3 regions of the Pseudoalteromonas sp. SIMBA_162 genome follow, and region 3 is predicted to be linked to each of the others. Evidence: predicted binding sites of a transcription regulator. Region 3 holds the regulator's gene; each other region holds the start of a gene.

Region 1 (7,377 bases), on a different contig from region 3:
GGAGTTTTTAACTGAGGTTGTTAAATTACCTCAAGAAAAACTGCTTGTTACTATTTACCACGATGATGAAGAAGCGTTTGAGTACTGGTCAAAAGATATTGGCTTAAGTGAAGATCGCATTATTCGTATTGCTACCTCAGATAACTTTTGGTCTATGGGTGATACAGGCCCATGTGGTCCGTGTTCTGAAATATTTTACGATCACGGTGAGCATATTTGGGGTGGTCCTCCGGGCTCTCCAGAGGAAGACGGCGACCGTTTTATCGAAATTTGGAACCTCGTATTTATGCAGTACAATCGTCAAAGCGACGGTACTATGCTGCCATTACCTAAGCAATCTGTTGATACGGGCATGGGCCTTGAGCGTATTTCTGCTATTTTGCAGGGCGTGCATTCAAACTACGAAATCGATTTATTCCAAGGCTTAATTGCAGCGGCGGCGAGTGTCACTAACGCGCAAGATATGGACGATAAGTCGCTTCGCGTAGTAGCGGATCATATTCGCTCATGTGCGTTTTTAATCTCCGACGGTGTGATGCCATCTAACGAAGGCCGTGGTTACGTACTTCGTCGTATTATTCGCCGTGCGGTACGCCATGGTAATAAGCTTGGCGCACAAGGCGCGTTTTTCTTTAAATTAGTTGCTGCACTTATTGAGCAAATGGGTCAAGCGTACCCAGAGCTTGCTAAGCAACAAGAAATTATCGAAAAAGTACTGCGTATTGAAGAAGAGCAATTTGGTAAAACACTTGAGCGTGGCTTAGCTATTTTAGAAGAAAGCTTAAGCGACCTTAAGGGCGATGTGATCCCAGGCGATTTAGTATTTAAACTTTACGATACGTATGGTTTCCCTGCCGATTTAACCGCCGATGTTGCGCGTGAGCGCCAAATGACCATTGATCATAAAGGCTTTGAAGAATGCATGGCTGTACAGCGTAAAACTGCGCAGCAAGCTGGTAAATTTGGTGCCGATTATAACGAGCAGTTAAAATCAGATAAACACACTGACTTTAAAGGCTACGACAGCACGCATTACAGCGCGACAGTGGTTGAAGTGTTTGCCGGTGGTGAGGCCGTACAGTTATTAGAAGATGGCCAAGAAGGCATTGTAATACTAGATCGCACACCGTTTTACGCAGAATCTGGTGGCCAAACGGGTGATACCGGGACAATTACAGTGGCTGGTGGCGAGTTTAATGTGACTAACACTACTAAACTAGGTAATGCATTTGCGCACCACGGTACAGTACAAGGCCGTATTGGTGTTAACGATAAAGTGGATGCCACTATTGATGATGCTCGTCGTGAGAACATCAAGAAAAACCACACAGCTACACATATTTTACACGAAGCATTACGTCAGTTATTAGGTGAGCATGTAAGCCAAAAAGGCTCGTTAGTTCAAGCGGATCGTTTACGATTTGATTTCTCGCACTTTGAAGCCGTAACTAAAGACGAGCTTCGTGACATTGAACGTGTAGTTAACGACGAAATTCGCCGTAACTTTGCACTTAATACTGAGCTTATGGCTATTGATGATGCTAAAGCGAAAGGTGCTATGGCGCTGTTTGGCGAAAAGTACGACGACGAAGTACGCGTAGTCACCATTGGCGATTACTCAATTGAGCTTTGTGGTGGTACACACGTTGAACGCGCGGGCGATATTGGCTTATTCAAAATAGTATCTGAAAGTGGTATTGCTGCAGGTGTTCGCCGTATAGAAGCAGTAACTGGCGCAGATGCAGTTGCTTATGTAAGTGAGCAAGAGCAACAGCTTAGCGATGTAGCAGCGCTTGTGAAAGGCGATAGCGCATCGGTACTTGAAAAAGTATCAGCTTTACTTGAGAAGTCTAAAGGCCTTGAAAAGCAAATTACTCAGCTTAACGATAAGCTAGCGAGCGCAGCAGGTGCGTCGTTACTTGATTCGATTGTAGAAATTAATGGCGTTAAGCTATTGGTTGCAAATGTTGAAGGCACTGAGTCTAAAGCGCTTCGCGGTATGGTTGACGACCTTAAAAACAAGATTGGCTCAGGTGTTATTGCCCTAGGTGTTGCCAGTGGCGACAAAGTAAGCCTAATTGCCGGTGTGACTAAAGACTTAACTGGCAAAGTAAAAGCCGGTGAGCTTGTAAACCACATGGCTTCTCAAGTAGGCGGTAAAGGTGGCGGTCGCCCTGATATGGCGCAAGCGGGTGGTTCTGAGCCACAAAACCTTGCTGCTGCACTTGATAGCGTTACTGCTTGGTTAACTGAGCGTACTTAAGCCTAAGTGGCGTTAATTGTACAGAAGTATGGCGGCACGTCGGTTGGCTCAATAGAGCGAATAGAAGCGGTCGCCGACCTTGTTGTTAAAACTAGGCAACAAGGTCATCAAGTGGTTGTGGTGCTCTCGGCTATGTCGGGAGAAACCAACCGCTTAATTAATCTTGCCAAACAAATAGATTCCCGTCCTAGTAACCGCGAGCTCGACGTACTAATTAGTACCGGCGAGCAAGTATCGGTTTCGTTATTGGCTATGGCTATTATCAAACGCGGCCATTCAGCCGTTAGCCTATTAGCTGATCAAGTTAATATTCAAACCGATAATATGTTCGGTAAAGCCCGCATTAAAGACATTGCAGCTACACGTTTAAAGCATGAACTTGAGCATAACCGTATTGCTATTATTGCCGGATTTCAGGGGCGTGATGTTGAAGGCAATATAACAACCCTTGGCAGAGGCGGTACTGATACGTCGGCTGTAGAAATAGCTGCGGCTATAAAAGCTGATGAATGTCAGATCTATACTGATGTTGACGGCGTATATACTACAGATCCTCGGGTTGAACCTAACGCACGAAGAATGAGCCAAGTGACCTTTGCTGAAATGCTAGAGTTAGCAAGCTTAGGTGCTAAAGTATTGCATATTCGTTCTGTTGAGGCGGCAGGTAAACACAATGTTCCATTAAGGGTGCTTTCGAGCTTTAACCCCGATGAAGGAACATTGATTACGTTTGAGGAAGACGATATGCCAAGTAAAGTTGTTTCGGGTATTGCATTTAATGCTGATGAGTGCTTAATTAAGGTACAGGGTGTGCAAAGCGGCACTCAAAATCTTGTAAAAATATTGAAACTTTTTGCTGATAACGGCATCGAAATAGATATGATTAATCAAGTTAATCATATCTTTGAAAAAATAGACTATGCTTTTACTGTGCACTCGAACGACTACCCGCAAGCACTTGAGTTACTAACCGAGCAAAAGGTGTCTTTAGGTGCTGAAAATATAATCGGGCTAACAACCATTGCAAAAGTATCTGCTGTTGGTATGGGAATGAAATCGCACTGGGGTGTTGCTAGTTTATTTTTTGACGCCTTAGCAAATGAAAATATTAATGTTGTTTTAGTGTCTACATCAGAGATTAAAGTTTCAGTTTTAATAGATGAAAAGTACCTCGAACTGGCTGTTCGTGCATTACACAAAGTATTTTTAACGGAAAGTAGATAGATAGTGAGTTTTTACTTACTTTTTAGTCTATTTTTCATTAATATGGATAAGCGGAATCTTATAATTTTTATTGGAACATGGGAGCAAGAGAATGCTAATACTAACTCGTAGAGTAGGTGAAACCCTTATGATCGGTGACGAAGTAACAGTGACCGTTTTAGGAGTTAAAGGAAATCAAGTTCGAATTGGTGTAAATGCACCAAAAGACGTTTCAGTGCATCGTGAAGAGATTTACATGCGTATACAAGCTGAAAAGTCTAACCCTAATCCGGGCAATGCTTAATCAACACGTATACTTAACTAAATAATTTATTTAGCTAAGCCAAAAAGCCACTCATTGAGTGGCTTTTTTGTTTATAAAGTCGAGCATTTCATCTGTGAGTATTTGCTTAGAGATATATTGCATGTTGTTTTTATTTTTTATCAATAAGCCCTGTGGTGTTTCGATTACGTCAGTGATGTCTTGCCAAGCGAGCTGGTAGCTTTTGTAATGGTTTGCCGATTTAATGCCTTCATCATCAAAAGTGAGTGTAACCTCTGAGCCTGATGCTCTGCTAAACATTTGTCTGGTTACCCACCATGGCCTGCGATAATAAAAAGCAACGCATTCGAGTACAGCAACCATGATCAAAAATGTTCCTAAATAATGATCAGCTAAACCGTAAATGCTAAATAAACCAAGCGAAACTAATAGTACCAGTAAAAAATACTTAGGCTGCGCGCGTTTACTGTAAGGAAGTGACTCGTCAAAGCATTCATAAAAGTAGGGTTTATCAAGTGTGTAGGTTGTTGAAAATGACATAGTGCCTTGCTTTAAAAATCGTTTTATATATTTTAGCAAGTTCGCTTATAAATGAGCAGCTTTATAATGCGTGCATTTATTTCGGGCACAAAAAAACGGCCAAGTGGCCGTTTTTTTAATATACTAACTATTAACAGTTAGTTTCTTCAGCGTTTACGCCTTCTTTTACTTCTTCACACGTATCTTCAACAGAGTTTTGTACATCTGTTACTACTTCATCAATACGTTCACCGGCTTCTTCTGCGTTGTTATCTTGGCAACCCATGATGAAAAAACTTGCGAAAAGACCAATTAGTGCTGTTTTTAAAGTTGTAGAGTTCATAATGTAATTCCTTGTAAATAAATAAAATTGTAGTGTTAGTTGAGTATATGCCTACCTGGGCGATTTACCACGCAGCGCACCTGAAACTAACGAAATAACTAAAAGTACTATAAAAATAAAGAATATAATTTTTGCTATACCAGCTGCGGCACCCGCGATGCCACCAAAACCTAACACTGCAGCGATTAAAGCAATAACTAAAAATGTGATTGTCCAGCGTAACATTGTTTTCTCCTTGGTTATCAAATTTGTACACAATAGTTAATGCTAGTTGCGTGCCATGATATATTTTTGTTTAATATCAGTTGTTTATGTTTTTTCTCTGTGTTTTTGAGTTTGCTTGATTGGTAACTTTTACGTTGGGTTGTGTAACTTATTCACACACAAGTGTAGGTTGCAATTAAAGGGTGCTTAAAAAAGCCCTTCTTGGTAAGACCAATTAACAAGTTTGTTTTTTTCTACATATTATGAGTGATTTTAGGTTCAGTAAAGTACGGGGAATTCGGCTTTGTTAGAAATTCAGCCATAGCTTAAAAATATAGTGAGTATTTTTTGTGTGTATTATGGGGTGTTGATGAGTAAGGGTTTTTACTGTGGTTAATAAATTTGGTTATATGTTATTTTTATTTTAATTGGTTTTACCAATTTACAATGGCTAGACAAAGATATTTGTTTTGTTATTATCTAGTGAATAAATATTTAACTAAATCGACTTTTTATTTTCGATATGGGTTTCAAGGGGAGAAAAATGGATATAGGTGCTGTACTTACAACCGCTGGTAGCTTAATGCTAACAGGTATGGTTGGAGTGTTTGTCTTTCTTTCGATATTAATTGGCGCAGTTACAATAATGTCTAACTTAGTGGCGCGTTTTAGCCCTGCTGAAGTTGCGACTCCAGTTAAGTCACCATCGTTTAAATCTCAAGGTGTGCCAAATGAGCACATCGCTGCTATTAGTGCTGCCATTGCTCAGTACAAATCAAATAACAAATAAGGGGCACACACATGGCTAAATTAAAATTAACAGAATTGGTTCTTCGTGATGCGCATCAGTCATTACTTGCCACGCGTATGCGCTTAGATGACATGCTACCGATTGCAAGTAAATTAGATGATGCAGGTTACTGGTCAATTGAATCGTGGGGCGGTGCGACCTTTGATTCTTGTATTCGTTATTTAGGTGAAGATCCGTGGGAGCGTATTCGTGCGCTTAAAAAAGCGATGCCAAATACTAAGCAGCAAATGCTATTACGCGGTCAAAACTTATTAGGTTACCGCCATTATGCTGACGATGTTGTTGAAAAGTTTGTTGAGCGCGCACACAAAAACGGTGTTGATGTTTTTCGTATTTTTGATGCAATGAATGATGTGCGTAACTTAGAAACTGCGATTAAAGCGGCTGTAAAAGTAGGTGCTCATGCTCAAGGTACTATTTCGTACACGGTAAGCCCTGTTCATACACTTGATATGTGGTTAACTTTAGCTAAGCAACTAGAAGAGCTTGGCTGTCATTCAATTTGTATTAAAGATATGGCGGGTTTATTAAAACCGTACGATGCAGAAGAGCTTATAAAAGCGCTTAAAGAAACGGTGTCTATTCCAATTGCCATGCAGTGCCATGCTACAACAGGTTTAAGCACCGCTACATATCAAAAAGCTATTGATGCCGGTATTGATATGCTTGATACCGCTATTTCTTCTATGAGTATGACTTACGGTCACTCAGCAACAGAAACAATTGTAGCGATTGTTGAAGGTACCGCACGCGATACCGAACTCGATTTAAACCAACTTGAAGAAATTGCTACTTACTTTAGAGATGTACGTAAAAAATACGCTGCATTCGAAGGTAGCCTTAAAGGGGTTGATGGACGAATCTTATTGGCTCAAGTACCTGGTGGCATGTTAACTAACATGGAAAACCAACTTAAAGAGCAAGGTGCCGCTGATAAGCTTAACGAAGTACTACTTGAAATACCGCGTGTACGCGAAGATTTAGGCTTTATTCCACTTGTTACGCCAACGTCGCAAATTGTAGGTACGCAGGCAGTACTTAACGTATTAACCGGTGAGCGTTACAAAACAATCACAAAAGAAACCGCAGGTGTATTAAAAGGTGAGTACGGTTTAACTCCAGCTCCAATGAATAAAGAGCTACAAGAGCGAGTACTTGATGGTAGCGACGTTATTACGTGTCGCCCAGCTGACAATATTGCGCCTGAACTTGAAACGCTTGAAGCTGAGCTATTAAAAGAAGCGCAAGAACAAGGTTTAACACTCGCTGATGATAAAATTGACGACGTACTTACTTATGCACTGTTCCCGCAGGTTGGTTTGAAGTTTATCAAAAACCGTAACAACCCAGATGCGTTCGAACCAGTCCCTAGCGTAGAAGATAATTCAAGTAAGTCACCAGCTAAGGTGTCAGCCAAAGGTAACAGTGTTAAGGCTGAGCAATATAGCGTTAAGGTAGACGGTAAGGTTTACGACGTTGTAGTAGCGCAAGGCGGTGAGCTTAAAGAGGTAACGTTAAAAGATTCTGAGCACTTACCTCAGTCTGCTTCGGTGGCTTCGGGTGAAACGTTAAATGCACCTTTAGCAGGTAATATTTTTAAAATAAAAGTAAAAGCCGGCCAAGTTGTAAACGAAGGTGATGTTGTTGTGATTATGGAAGCCATGAAAATGGAGACTGAGGTTCGCGCAATGCATACTGGTACCATTGCTGAAGTGCTTGTGTCTGAGGGTGACTCAGTGACCACGGGCGAC
Region 2 (7,377 bases), 110 kb from region 3:
CCCGAGCCCCGTTACTTACTGTAATTTATGGCCTAGTGTTTAGTATTATTCCTGCAGCTATTATCTACTCTGCATTTTTTGCACAAAGCGTATTTGTAATTTTACCCGCCACTGTTGCGTTTGTTTTAATTGGACCCGCTTTCGCAGCCGGCCTATACGACGTAGCATGGGAACTCGAAAAAGGCCACAAACCCACTTTTAGGCATTCGCTAAAGTCGATGTTTAGAAACCCAGTTGGAGAGTGGGGATTTGCAATATTATTACTCGTAATAATGATTGCGTGGATGCGCATTGCCGCCCTTGTTCATGCTTTATACCCTAACTACGCTAACCCAACATTTGAAGAACTGTCAGCATTTTTAACGCTTGGTACAATTGCAGGTGGCGTTTTACTCGTGTCTGTTTTTTCAGTGTCTGCATTTACACCACAAATTATGATGGAAAGACGCGTAGACATAATGACAGCTATCGTCTCATCTATTAACGCCGTTAAAAATAATTTTGCGCCAATGGTTGTTTGGTCAATATGTATTTTCCTAATGGTTGCGCTTGGTTTTGTAACTGGGGCTGTTGGGTTTATTGTGATTATGCCACTACTTAGCTATGCAAGCTGGCACGCATACATTGCAGTAATCAAAACTAAAAAAGCCAGAAAATACGAATAGTTAACAAACATTAACTTAACTTGTGCCACGATCTGGTGAAACTAGTTTGTGGCACAAATAATACTTTTCCCCTCCTCCCTGCATTTAAGTGCCCCGATTTTTTTAAAAAGTCATAATTAAACATCCTCACTTTAGTAGCTATACTTTTTAGCGCCTGATAAAGTAATTTTTACTGTATTAAACATAATGACTTAAGGCACCTAATGGCAAATCAATTTAACGTTCTGGATTCCCGGTTGCAGTTATGCTGTGGGAATGGCGGGTATACTCGCGAGGGTTTTTGCTATGTACCAGACTCTGATCGCGGTAATCATAGTGTGTGTGCAATTATGACCGAAGAATTTTTACAGTTTTCGAAGTCACAAGGTAATGATCTCATAACGCCCAATCCACTTTACGATTTTAAAGGCTTAAAAGCTGGCGACAAATGGTGTTTATGCGCAATAAGATGGCTTCATGCGCAACAAGCAAACGTTGCGCCGCCAGTAATCTTGCAGGCCACTAATAAAAAATCGCTTGAAGTAATACCGCTTGAATTACTAAAGGCACATGAATACACCCGTTAAAAATATTCTAGTTTAGTTTCAGCAAATCTGTTTGGTCTGCAAATTTTACAAAAAGATGCAGACTTTTCATAACCACCTCATATTAATAAAAAACCAAACAAAAGCAAAAACACAAGCGACTGATTTAAAACAATTTTATTTAGTTTAACTTTCGGCATATTGATTGCTTCATACAATTATCACGTATTTATTACGTAAAGGACTACGTGAAAATATTAAATAGTTAAGTAGGAGAAGTTATGAGCAATACAAATAAGCAAGCTAAATTTACTGCACCAGGTATGAGCAACGAATCAGCTGAAAAAACTATCGCAGCCTTAGATAACCGCATGGTTGCACTTATAGATCTTCAATTAACACTAAAACATATTCATTGGAATGTTGTTGGTCCTAATTTTATAGGTGTGCATGAAATGCTAGACCCTCAGGTTGAAGCTGTGCGCGAAATGACAGATACAATAGCCGAGCGTATTGCCACTTTAGGCGGCATACCAGTAGGGACACCTAAGTCAATTGTTGACCGCCGTACATGGAACGAATATTCATTAGGTAAAGGACTTGTTACCGAGCATTTAGGCGCTTTAGATAAAGTGTACAACGGTATTAATGCCGATCACCGTAAAGCCATCGAAGCGGTATCAGATTTAGACCCAGTATCTGAAGATATGTTAATAAGCCAACTTGCCGATCTTGAGCAATTTCAGTGGTTTGTAAGAGCACACATAGAGTCAGCTACTGGTGAATTAACGCAATAATACCTTTATTACCTAAGTACCTTAGCCCAGCATTTTTGCTGGGCTTTTTGTTTAAATCATAAAACAAAATATCACTAAGGTATTTGAGCCGTGCAAGAACTTGTGGCATAAGAATTAACCTACTAGTATCAGTAAGTAGTTTTCAATATTGGTACAAATTAGTATGATAAGTTTTAATACCCCTAAACAATTTTGGCTTTTTTCTTTAATCTTTTTATCAGCCTGCGGTTCAGGCAGCAGTAATACCAAAGTTCCGCAATCAAATACAAGTGAAAGTCCGACTCCAATTACACAAAACAATATCGAAGATAATTACAACATTATTATTTATGGCAATAGTCACAGCAGTCAGTTAGGGCGGATCATTGAGCATATAATCGAAAACCAATACCCAGATAAGTCAGTTCAAACAACCACAGTGTCGGGACCTTTTTTAGATAATATTGTGAGTATTAGGGCAAACGTAGACAAACTTAAAAACAAAAATCTAAGCCATGCCATTTTTCAAGGCCAAAAATACTCTCAGTCTGGTTTAACAACTTACCCTACTGATGCCGCTGAGCATTTAATTTCATCAGCCAAGGCACAAAATATTACACCTATTTTATTTCCTGAACATCCACAAAGAGGCAACCCTGAAGAAGGCCAGCGTGTATACGACTTACATTTATCAATAAGCGCTAAACAACCTAGCTGCGTAGCTCCTATTGGCCTTGTTTGGAACAGGCTTTTAGTGTTAATGCCAAATGCAAAACTACATATGGATGATGGCAACCATGCCTCTTATGCAGGCAATGTATTAACAGCAATGACTTTTTCAGAAATAATTACTTCACGACCCGCGGATATCATGAAATTTGACCCAACTATTAATTTATCAAAGCAAGAACAAGCTCTATTTGGTCAAGTAGTTACCGAAGTGCTTAATTTATATCCTGCTTGTGGTGTAGGCTAATCTAATTATAAATCTATTTTTGTGTTTTAAATTTTTTACTTTAATTAAAAATAAAATGTCAGGTTATTCTCATTGTTATCGACTAATAACATAACAATCAAAAGGAGAGTAATTATGAATACATTAACAGTAACCCCACTACATAGTTTACCCGCTAATAAAGCTAATCAATGGCTTAAAGACGGTTTTTCACTTTTTAAGCAAGCACCTGTAAAACTTTTTTTATTTTTACTGCTTCCTTTAATTATTGAAGGTATTTTTCAAATACTACCCGCCCCTTATTGCATGCTAGCCTCCAAATGGGCTGCCACTTTTGTAGGCAGTAGCGCTGTTATCGTCATTCATCATCTGGCCACTCATAAAGTATTTTCATTAAAGTCGATTTTTAAAGCTAAAAACTGGCTAAGCATGATTCCGCTTTCAGCAATTTTAGCATCTGCTTTTTTTATTCAGTTATTTGTAGCAAAGCTTTTACTAGGAAATGATGGCATAAATTTACTTTTATTTTCGCAGCCTACTGAAGTTACCCAATGGCAACTAGGTATTATTTTTGCCTCGATTATTCCTGTTACACTGCCTGTCAGTTTTGCAAGCTATTGTGTTTTACTTGGTGAAAAAAACGTACTGCAAGCATTAAAAAGTAACCTAAATGCTTTTTTCTATGCGTTTAAACCAATGTGTTTAATCGCGCTAATTTCTTTCTTAAGTCTATTGTTAGCTCCTTATACTTTTTTATTGAGTGCGATTATTACGGGTCCTATACTCACGTGTATAAGCTATATTGCTTACAGAAGTGTATTCATCAAAAACAAGGAAGCCTAGTGGAAAAAAGGGATCATATTCATGAGATACTACTGCAATACGTACCTTTAATGGCGCGTATTGCTGCAACACATGAAGCAGACCAAGCACTTAGAGAGGACCTACTACAAGATATATCGTTAGCTGTTTGGCATGCAGTAGAAAACTTTAGAGGCGATTCAAGTATGAAGACCTTTATTGCTAGGGTCGCACACAACCGTGCTGTCGATCATGTTTTAAAAGAAACACGTCGCCAAGATCGTCATAATTTAAGCGACCCTTTACTTGACTTGGTTAGTACTGATTCTCACCAACACAGCGATAACACGTATGATTTAATGACAGCGATGAGACGGCTACCATTAAAATTTAGGCAAGTTATTTCTCTTCAATTAGAAGGTTTTAACCAAGCCGAAATAGCACATACGTTAGGTCTAAACGAAGCGAACGTTGCCAAGCGCGCTAGCCGCGCACGTGTGCAACTTCAAAAGCTAATGGAGCAATAATAATTATGGATCCACTATTAGAACAATGGCAAAAAGACTATAAAAATGCGACTCCAAAACTGGATACTGCCGCACTACTGGGCCAAATTACATCGGCAAGAAAAAAACAATCAATTAAAGCATGGTTAGACTTAGTTGCTGGCGCATTTGTTAGCTTATTTTGTATCTATGCATTAGTTTTTGAAGCAACTAGCACTCCTGAGCAAGTGTTATACGCAATTTTAACTCCGTTACCAATTGGGTTTTCAGTATGGGCATTTATTCAGCGCAAAAAGCTAATAAAAACACACACCCTAGATGTTAATGGTTTACTACTTTTAAAAAAGCAGCAGCTCATTAATCAAATAAACTATTGGCGCTTAAACCTTATAGGCTGTTCCATTTTGTGGGCTGCACTTTGCATCACTGCGGCCGTGAGCATTTTAATGTACAACCACACAACAATATGGCTCACACAAGTAGGTATTGGCACTTTGGTACTCATAATAACGTTAACTCGTTATCTATATTTAAAGTACTATCTTAAAGGTAAGCTCAATTATATTGATAATTTAAAGTAGCAAAATGTAGATCATTAAGACTGTTATTAACCAAGTACTAAAAAGTCCGGCTTATATCTATTAATAAGTGCTAAGCAAGCTAGGGCCTTGCTTTAAATACTATATTTTAAACTAGCAATTAATGTGAATACAAAACCTCGTAAATAATGTAAATAACGCCATATTTAATAGCGCTGTATTGTCTGTAATTATTTTTTAGGAACTTTAATTATGTAAATGCAACAATAAACAACTGAAATATTGCACGGCATTCTGACATACAACTTACATGTTTATTTACTTTCAAGCATCAATAGCCAAAGTGTTGCAAATCGAAAAGCAATATTATTATTTTAGTTTTGCTAATATTTTAGCCTTGAAGTATGTGAATTTATGTACCTAATAATTATAAAATAACATTGCCTTTACATTGTTTTTTGTTTATAAATACACACGGAATGGACTCTACAAATATTTATTTAGTTGAACTAAATATTAATAGTCTGTTTCTGAAATATTTTTGTAATTATTTAAACGGACACAAAAACCTTATGCGCACAGCAAAAAGCAATATTAAAACAATTCTAATCTCTGCAATAGTGGCATCTACATTAGCTGGATGTGCAACAACATCATCAAAAGTTGTTGAGACCCCTACCGTGGCAAGTTACAACACAACCTATACAGGTACTAAAAGTAAACTTGTTGTAGGTCAATTTGTTAATCGCTCAAGTTTTCAAAATGGTATTTTTTCGTCAGGCCAAGACCGTTTAGGTAACCAAGCCAAAACAACTTTAATGAGCCACTTACAGCAAACTAACCGCTTTAGTGTGCTTGATCGCGATAATATGGCAGCACTTGCTGACGAAGCTAAATTAACAGGTACAAAACAAGTAATTAGCGGTGCTAAATTTGTGGTTACTGGCGATGTGACTGAATTTGGTCGTAAAGCAATCGGCGACCGTCAGCTTTTTGGCTTACTTGGTAAGGGTAAATCACAAATTGCTTATGCTAAAGTAACACTCAATATTGTTGATGTTACCACCTCAGAAGTGATTTATTCAGTTCAAGGAGCTGGTGAATACAGCTTATCAGAACGTGAAGTTGTTGGGTTTGGTAGCACAGCTTCATACGATGCAACTCTTAATGGAAAAGTTCTCGACTTAGCAATTCGCGAAGTAGTAAATAAACTAGTTACCGGACTTGAATCTGGTCAATGGGGTGATAAATAATGAAAAAATTAATAACCCTAGCATTAGTCTGTGCAGCGCTTACAGGATGTAACTCAACCAAAGAACCTATTTACTACTACGGTGAATATAACACCGCAGTTTATGCTTACTTAAAAGCAGAAGATGTTACCCTTGAAGAACAAATTACTATGCTAGAGCAAGTTATTGCTGACGCAGCAAACAAAAGCAAAGCTATTGCACCAGGGCTTCACGCTCATTTAGGTATGCTTTACTTCGAAACAGGTAATGCTGCATTAGGTACAACTCACTTTGAAACTGAAAAGTCACTATTTCCAGAATCAACTTCATATATCGATTTTCTATTAAAATCTGCGAAAGGTGCCTAATATGTTCAACTTAAGATCTCTTACTGCTGCTGCACTTGTTGCATTACTTGCTGGCTGTGTTTCTCCTCCACCTGCCCATGACTATACTGCATTCAAAGAAGCTGACCCGCATTCAATTATTATCTTACCGCCACTTAATAACACACCTGAAGTCATCGCACCCTATAGCGTAATGACCCAAATGGTTGCTCCAATTGCAGAGTCTGGATTTTATGTTTTTCCAGTGGCTGTAGTTGAGCAAACATTTAAAGGAAACGGCCTTACTGTTGCAAGCGACGTGCACCAAGTTCCTGTAGATAAACTTCATAGTATTTTTGGTGCCGATTCTGCACTTTATATTACCGTTGAAGAGTACGGTACAAGCTATGTTGTAATTTCTAGTGAAACGGCTGTTACTGTTTCTGCATCACTTGTTGATTTACGAACTGGGGTTCAATTATGGCAAGGCAAAGCGCGTGCTTCATCCGCTGAACAACAAAATAACAGCGGTGGCGGATTAGTCGGCATGTTAGTTGTGGCTGCAATAAACCAAATTGCAGAAACCATTACCGACAAAGGGTTCGAGATAGCAGCAATTACATCAAGCCGTTTATTATCATCTGATACATACAATGGCCTGCTATATGGTCCACGCTCTCCTAGCTACGGACAACCTGTACCAAGTGAAAAAAAGAAATAATTAGCGATTAGAAAAATATACACATCAGAGGCCAAGTAATTTCTTACTTGGCCTTTCTTCTTCAAAATACACGCTGAACGCTATCAATATCGCCTTTTAAACAACTCAGAACTTTAACCATTATCAACATAAAAAACTCTTTATTGTAACTTGTAGTTAAAAGTTGTCATTCAGTTCACTTTACTTCTATAGTAACGCTATATAAACATTAGGTATTACTATGCAAAAAGCGCGAATTCCAGCGGATGAACAATCTCGATTAAAAGCATTATATGAGTACGAAATATTAGATACAGAAGCAGAAAAAGTATTTGATGACTTAACTCAACTTG
Region 3 (7,377 bases):
TACAGGGCCCAATTTAAAAATCACCGGTAAAGGCTTAGAAGCCGATTTAAAAACCGAAGTGATAAAATTAATTAACCATACGCGAACTATTTATTATGACCAATAAACTATCAACACTCTTTATTATTCCAACATTTTTACTTGCATTAGGTACTAATGCCGCTGAACCAACAGCGCCAATTTCTGCAAATCAAATTTCGATTAGTGCGGATAAACAAGAGGGTCAACTAAAAGAAAACGTAGGTATCTTCGAAAAAAATGTTGAAATTATTCATGGCGACAGAAAAATTACCGCAGACCGCCTTGAGGTTCACAAGCGCGATGAGCTAGGCGACAACAAGCAATTGTTAATTGCCACAGGTACGCCTGCATATTTTGAAGAAAAACAAGCCGACGGCACAATAATGAGCGCCAGCGCTAATGAAGTTAGGTACGATGTTTCAACGCGTTTTTTAACATTAATTGGAGATGCAGAGATATCTCAAGCTGGGCAAAAAATGAATGCAAAAAGCATTACCTACGATATAGAACAGCAGCTTATTAGCGCCGAAAAAGATGAAAGTTCAACAGACCGTGTACACACTATCTTAGTGCCTGTGGAGCCTAAAAAAAATGACAAAGGCCAACCATGAGTACATTAAAAGCAGAGCTACTAGCCAAAAGCTACAAAGGCCGTGAAGTTGTAAAAAATGTGGGCTTAGAAGTTAAAGCTGGAAGTATTGTAGGCTTGCTTGGGCCAAACGGCGCAGGTAAAACAACAACCTTTTACATGATTGTAGGCTTAGTCCCTAGCGACAAAGGCAAAATATCTATCGATGATAACGATATTACGCTTTTACCTATGCACAGTCGTGCTAGATTAGGCATTGGCTACTTACCACAAGAGTCGTCTATATTTAGAAAATTAACAGTGTATCAAAACTTAATGGCTATTTTAGAAACTCGAAAGGAGCTCACTAAGCAAGCCAGAGAAGATACATTAAATAATCTATTGGATGAATTTAGCATTCAACACATTCGCGATAGCAAAGGTATGGCATTATCGGGCGGAGAACGTCGCCGAGTAGAGATTGCACGTGCTTTAGCCGCAGATCCAAAGTTTATTTTGCTAGACGAACCATTTGCCGGTGTTGACCCTATCTCAGTATTAGATATTAAAAAAATTATTGAACACCTGAAAAACCGTGGGATTGGCGTATTAATAACAGACCACAATGTAAGAGAAACCCTTGATGTTTGCGAAAAAGCCTACATTGTTTCTCATGGGGAACTGATTGCTTCTGGTACCCCTGAACACGTATTAAATGATAAAACTGTACGCGATGTATATTTAGGCGAGCAATTTAGGCTGTAACATTTACGCCTTATTTATAAGCATCTGCTAGTATTAATTATAACAACTTAAAAGGATTGTTAGAGATACATGAGGCAATCACTACAGCTGCGCATGGGCCAGCAACTTACAATGACACCTCAGTTGCAACAAGCTATTCGCTTGCTGCAATTAAGTACATTGGATCTTCAGCAAGAAATACAAGAAGCGCTCGACAGCAACCCATTACTTGAGGTTGAGGAGCAAGACTATGCCGATGATCTTGCGGGCAAAAATGAGCAAAAAGCAGATAATGATGAAGTTACAGTAACCGTATCTGCAGATGAAGCCCCTAGCGAGTATGAACAAGACAGTGGTGAAGCGCTTGCTAAAGATACCGTAAGTGACGACATGGCAATGGATGTTAGCTGGGATGAGTATATGAGTGCAGCCCCTGCATCATCTTCAGGCCCAATGCCTGAAGATGAGTCTATATATCAGGGCGCATCAACTGAAACGCTTCACGAATACTTAATGTGGCAATTACAATTAACGCCATTTAGCCCTACAGATGAAGCCATCGCTATTGCTATTGTAGAAGCGGTGGATGATTCAGGCATACTGACACTCAGCTGCGAAGAGATTTTAGAGAGCTTTAATCAAGATAACGACGATGACGTTGAGGTTGAACTTGACGAAATAGAAGCGGTTTTAAAGCGCATTCAGCTATTTGACCCAGTGGGTATTGCGGCACGTAGCTTACAAGAGTGCTTGTGTATTCAGTTAAATCAATTTGATAAAGGCACGCCTTTTATTGATGAAACAAAAATGATTTTAACAGAGCACATTGATTTGTTAGCTGCTCGTGACTACCGTACATTAATGAAAAAAACGAAGCTCAAAGAAGATGAGCTTAAAGAAATAATGACACTTATTCATACTCTCAACCCTAAGCCTGCAGACACAATAGTACGAGAAGAGTCTGAGTATGTAATACCTGATGTGTCAGTTAAAAAAATTAAAGGCCGCTGGATTGTAGAGTTAAACCCAGACAGCATGCCAAAAATTCGTGTAAACAGCCAATATGCAGCGATGTCGCGTACAGTTAAATCAAGCGGCGACAGTCAATTTATTCGCTCACATTTACAAGAAGCTAAATGGTTTATAAAAAGCTTAGAAAGTAGAAATGATACACTTTTAAAAGTAACTAACTGTATTGTTAAACAACAACAGGGCTTTTTTGAACACGGCCCAGAAGCCATGAAACCGATGGTTTTAAATGATGTTGCCGAAATGGTAGAAATGCACGAATCAACAATTTCGCGCGTAACTACGCAAAAGTATATGCACACACCGCGTGGAATATTTGAGCTTAAATACTTTTTCTCAAGCCACGTAAGTACCGAAAATGGTGGAGAATGTTCATCTACGGCAATACGTGCACTTATTAAAAAATTAATCGCAGCAGAAAACTCAGCAAAACCATTGAGTGATAGCAAAATTGCGGATATATTGGCTGAGCAAGGAATTAAAGTAGCGAGACGTACAATCGCAAAATATCGCGAATCTCTGGCTATTCCACCGTCAAATCAGCGAAAGAGCCTGATTTAAGACGCTAAACAAAGAGGGTAATGCTTATGCAACTAAATTTAACTGGTCGTCATGTAGAACTAACTGATTCATTAAGAGACTATATAAATACCAAATTTGCGAAGCTAGAAAGGCACTCTGATCATATTAATAATGTTCATGTCATTCTTGATATAGAAAAATTAAATCAAAAAGCAGAAGCAACTATTCATGTAAGTGGTGCTGAATTATTCGCATCCACTGAACATCAAGATATGTATGCAGCTATTGATTCATTGATTGACAAGCTTGACCGTCAAGTAATTAAACACAAAGAGAAGCTTGCTCGACACTAATATGATGAAATTAAGTTCACTTATATGCCAGGACTGCAGTAAAGCTGCGGTCCTTTTTAATAGTAAAAAAAGAATTTTAGAGTTTATTAGCGAGCTGGCTCACGATAAATTACCGTATTTATCTCAACAGGATATTTTGGGCGCTTTATTAACCCGCGAAAAGCTAGGCAGCACAGGGATAGGAAGAGGTATTGCTATTCCACATGGCCGAATGAGCGGCGCACAAGAACCTTTAGCATTGGTGTTAGTAAGTGAAACACCGATTAATTTTGATGCTATAGACAACCGCCCTGTTGATATTTTTGTTGCACTCATCGTACCTGAAGGCGATAACCAACAGCATTTAAAGACGCTAGCAACGATAGCTGATAAACTAAAAAATAAAGAATTTTGTAAGCAGCTTCGCTGTGCTAAATCGGATGCTGAGTTGTATCAAATTATTGTTGACCAATCGTAACAAATTTAAAGGGTGATTAATGGAGTTGATTATCATAAGTGGCCGTTCTGGTTCTGGTAAGTCGGTTGCTTTACGCGTTGTTGAAGATCTAGGTTATTATTGCGTAGATAACATTCCAGTAAATTTATTACCTTCTTTGGTAAGAAGCGTTTCTGATAACTACGATAAAATTGCCGTTAGTATAGATGTGCGAAATTTACCAAAAGAGCAAGATGAGTTTAATCACATCATCGAATACTTACCGGGTTTTACAAAACCAACGCTGTTCTACTTAGACAGTGAAGATCAAACCCTTATTAAACGCTTTTCTGAAACCAGACGCTTACACCCTTTATCAATAGATTCACTTCCGCTTGATTTAGCCATAAAAAAAGAAAAAGAACTTCTCGATGTGCTAATTACGCGCGCCGATTACATGATCGATACCAGTGAGCTAAGCGTTCATCAACTTGCTGAATCAATTCGCGAAAAAATATTAGGTAAAAAAGACAAGCAGCTAATTGTTACATTTGAATCTTTTGGTTTTAAACATGGCATTCCTAAAGAAGCAGATTACGTATTTGATGCGCGTTTTTTACCTAACCCGCATTGGGAGCCTGAACTAAAACCACTTAATGGCCTAGACCAACCAGTAAAAGATTATTTGGCTAGCCACAGCATAGTTCAAAAATTTACATGGCAAATACAAACCTTTGTACAAACATGGCTACCACACCTAGAGCGAAATAACAGAAGCTATTTAACTATTGCGATTGGCTGTACTGGCGGGCAACATCGCTCTGTATATTTAGCGCAAACAATTGGCGAAAGCTTTGCAGTTACGCATCCCAATGTAAAAATACGTCACAGAGAACAAGAAAAGTAATTTTACAAAACTAATAACCTGTTCAGCTTTGATAGAGTAATGTATGCGTATAGAAGACACTTTTTTAATACAAAATAAATTAGGACTGCATGCCAGAGCCGCGACTGTATTAGCCCAACTCGCTGTAAAATTTGATGCTTCAATCACCTTATTTCAAGATGATAAAGAAGCTGCTGGTGACAGTGTATTAGCACTAATGCTACTTGAAAGTAGCCAAGGTAAAGAAGTTAAAGTGGTATGTGAAGGGCCTGATGCAGAGCAAGCTTTAAATGCAATTGGAGAACTTATTTCGCAACGATTTAACGAACAAGAGTAACGTTAATTTTTAACATTTAAATAAAATAACTATAATCAAAATAACTGGCTGCTAGGTCGTACTCCCCCACCCATTAGGTAACAGTTACAGTATAAATAAAGGACGCCAATGCCCGAAGCTTTTGAACAAGACTACCCACTACAACAACTAAAACAAGTGACCAAGTCACTTAATAGTGGTCAGTTTGTTCAAGTTAGGCGCATGCTCGCAAAAACAGCGCCATGTGATACTGCGTTATTATTAGAATCATCTCCACACAAAATTCGTCGCTTGCTATGGCAGTTAGTTGATCCTGATGTTCAAGGTGATGTACTCGAAGAATTATCAGAAGACGTGCGCCTGGGTATTATTGCCCAAATGGAGCCTGAGCACATTGCTGCTGCCACTGAAGACATGGGTCACGATGACCTAGGTGAAGTATTACGTAGTTTGCCTGACACCGTTTACCAAGACGTTGTTAGCGCCATGGACACCCAAGATAGAGAGCGCGCAACACAAGCGCTATCTTATCAAGAGCGTTCTGCTGGTGCACTTATGAACACCGATACGGTAACTATTCGCCCAGATGTGACCATTGATGTCGTACTACGTTATATTCGACTTCGCGGAGAGTTACCTGAAGGCACTGATGACCTGTATGTGGTTGATAAACATAACTGCTTTATTGGTGCTTTATCGCTGAGTACATTGCTAACTAATCCACCAGAAAAAATTGTTCGCGATTTAATGGATGAAGAATGTGAGTCAATTCCAATTTCAATGGATGAAAGTGAAGTCGCACAACTGTTTGAGCGCCATAATTGGATCTCGGCCCCAGTTGTTGATGACAACGATCAGCTACTTGGTCGTGTCACGATCGATGATATTGTTGACGTAATTCGTGAAGACGCCGAACATAGTTTACTGAGTTTGGCGGGCCTTGATGATGAAGAAGATACCTTTGCCCCTGTCTTAAAAAGCTCTAAAAAACGCTCAGTATGGTTAGGAGTTAACTTATTAACTGCGCTTGCGGCCGCCTTTGTAGCCAGTTTTTTTGAAAGCACACTCGATATTTTACCCATTTTAGCAGTGCTTAATGGCATCGTTCCTTCTATGGGCGGTGTTGCTGGTAGTCAATCTCTTACACTTGTTATTCGTGGTATAGCTGTTGGTCATATAAATCAAACCAACCAACGCTTTTTAATGATGAAAGAACTCGCTATTGGAGCACTCAATGGCATTTTGTGGTCATTGTTGATTGCGGGTGTCATTGCACTTTGGCAGTGGGACTTTATGCTCGGCGGCGTACTCGCTTTTGCCATGTTTATGAACTTAGTTGTGGCAGGTGTTGCTGGTGCAAGTATTCCAATTTTACTTAAAAAAATGAATATAGACCCTGCACTTGCAGGCAGTGTAGTGCTAACAACAGTCACCGATATAGTGGGTATTTTTGCCTTTTTAGGCACCGCCACTTGGTTGTTAATATAAATTTAAAATCCGCTATAAAAAACGCGCAGTTAATTTATAGCTGCGCGTTTTTTAATGTCTCGGTAAAAACTATCTGGCTTTGTGCCTATTTCCACCCACTTTAGGTTTTGTATTAGCCTTTTTAAATTGGCTAAATCCCGTATGACGTGTAAGCGCTGGGCGAGCCCCTTTACGGCCTTTATTAACGGTTTTACCCGCTTTTTCATCACGGCCTTCTTCTGGCACTAAACAGTTTGGCCCTTTGCCAATTAAGTTGGCTTTACCCATTTTGCGAAGTGCTTCACGTATCATTGGCCAGCCCGATGCATCATGGTAGCGCAAAATAGCTTTGTGTAATCTGCGCTGGCGTGCTCCTTTTGGCACTGGCACTACTTCACTATTATTCTTGATATTACGCAGTGAGTTCATCTCTGTATGGTAAATAGTGGTCGCATTGGCCATTGGAGATGGATAAAAGTTTTGCACTTGATCCAACTTAAAGTCGTTAGACTTAAGCCATAAAGCCATGTTTACCATATCTTCGTCTTTAGTTCCTGGGTGCGCAGAAATAAAATACGGAATTAAATACTGCTTTTTACCCGCTTCTTTCGAGTACTTATCAAATAATTCTTTAAATTGATCGTAAGCCCCCATACCTGGCTTCATCATTTTTGATAATGGACCGTCTTCAGTATGCTCTGGCGCTATTTTTAGATAGCCGCCCACATGATGTGTCACCAGCTCTTTAACATAGCGAGGATCGCGTACAGCAAGGTCATAGCGAACGCCCGAAGCGATAAGAACTTTTTTAATGCCTTTTACATCACGTGCTTTTTTGTATAAGTCGATTGTTGGCGTGTGATCCGTGTCCATATGCTTACAAATATCAGGGTATACGCACGATAAGCGTCGGCAGGTACTTTCTGCTTTTTTGCTTGTACAACGTAATTTGTACATGTTGGCCGTTGGCCCACCTAAATCGGAAATAACGCCAGTAAAACCAGGCACTTTATCTCTGATCTGTTCAATTTCTTCAATAATGGACTCTTGCGAGCG

Evidence for each region. Region 3 encodes sigma-54, which starts transcription at its own class of promoters, with help from an activator protein. Its sites were predicted from a motif close to GTTGGCACGNNNNTNGNNT; they were not measured.
Region 1: the regulator sigma-54 is predicted to act here: its motif matches at 4,876-4,894, upstream of R0J88_RS16665 (DUF1328 family protein).
Region 2: the regulator sigma-54 is predicted to act here: its motif matches at 1,382-1,400, upstream of dps (DNA starvation/stationary phase protection protein Dps).

The regions. Positions count from the first base shown of each region.
Region 1 is NZ_JAWJBQ010000028.1:20,951-28,327, reverse strand. Features, by position in the region: gene alaS (alanine--tRNA ligase) at 1-2,263, shown strand, start outside; gene R0J88_RS16685 (aspartate kinase) at 2,270-3,487, shown strand; gene csrA (carbon storage regulator CsrA) at 3,579-3,770, shown strand; gene R0J88_RS16675 (YcxB family protein) at 3,822-4,289, opposite strand; gene R0J88_RS16670 (hypothetical protein) at 4,420-4,611, opposite strand; gene R0J88_RS16665 (DUF1328 family protein) at 4,663-4,836, opposite strand; gene R0J88_RS16660 (OadG family protein) at 5,360-5,605, shown strand; gene oadA (sodium-extruding oxaloacetate decarboxylase subunit alpha) at 5,617-7,377, shown strand, end outside.
Region 2 is NZ_JAWJBQ010000006.1:72,687-80,063, forward strand. Features, by position in the region: gene R0J88_RS06110 (DUF2189 domain-containing protein) at 1-665, shown strand, start outside; gene R0J88_RS06115 (DUF2237 family protein) at 869-1,231, shown strand; gene dps (DNA starvation/stationary phase protection protein Dps) at 1,471-1,986, shown strand; gene R0J88_RS06125 (hypothetical protein) at 2,150-2,941, shown strand; gene R0J88_RS06130 (hypothetical protein) at 3,056-3,763, shown strand; gene R0J88_RS06135 (RNA polymerase sigma factor) at 3,763-4,248, shown strand; gene R0J88_RS06140 (hypothetical protein) at 4,254-4,808, shown strand; gene R0J88_RS06145 (CsgG/HfaB family protein) at 5,339-6,019, shown strand; gene R0J88_RS06150 (DUF4810 domain-containing protein) at 6,019-6,366, shown strand; gene R0J88_RS06155 (DUF799 domain-containing protein) at 6,368-7,045, shown strand; gene R0J88_RS06160 (response regulator) at 7,266-7,377, shown strand, end outside.
Region 3 is NZ_JAWJBQ010000006.1:183,837-191,213, forward strand. Features, by position in the region: gene lptC (LPS export ABC transporter periplasmic protein LptC) at 1-106, shown strand, start outside; gene lptA (lipopolysaccharide transport periplasmic protein LptA) at 96-632, shown strand; gene lptB (LPS export ABC transporter ATP-binding protein) at 629-1,354, shown strand; gene R0J88_RS06700 (RNA polymerase factor sigma-54) at 1,424-2,923, shown strand; gene hpf (ribosome hibernation promoting factor) at 2,950-3,237, shown strand; gene ptsN (PTS IIA-like nitrogen regulatory protein PtsN) at 3,242-3,694, shown strand; gene rapZ (RNase adapter RapZ) at 3,714-4,559, shown strand; gene R0J88_RS06720 (HPr family phosphocarrier protein) at 4,603-4,875, shown strand; gene mgtE (magnesium transporter) at 4,984-6,342, shown strand; gene R0J88_RS06730 (YgiQ family radical SAM protein) at 6,412-7,377, opposite strand, start outside.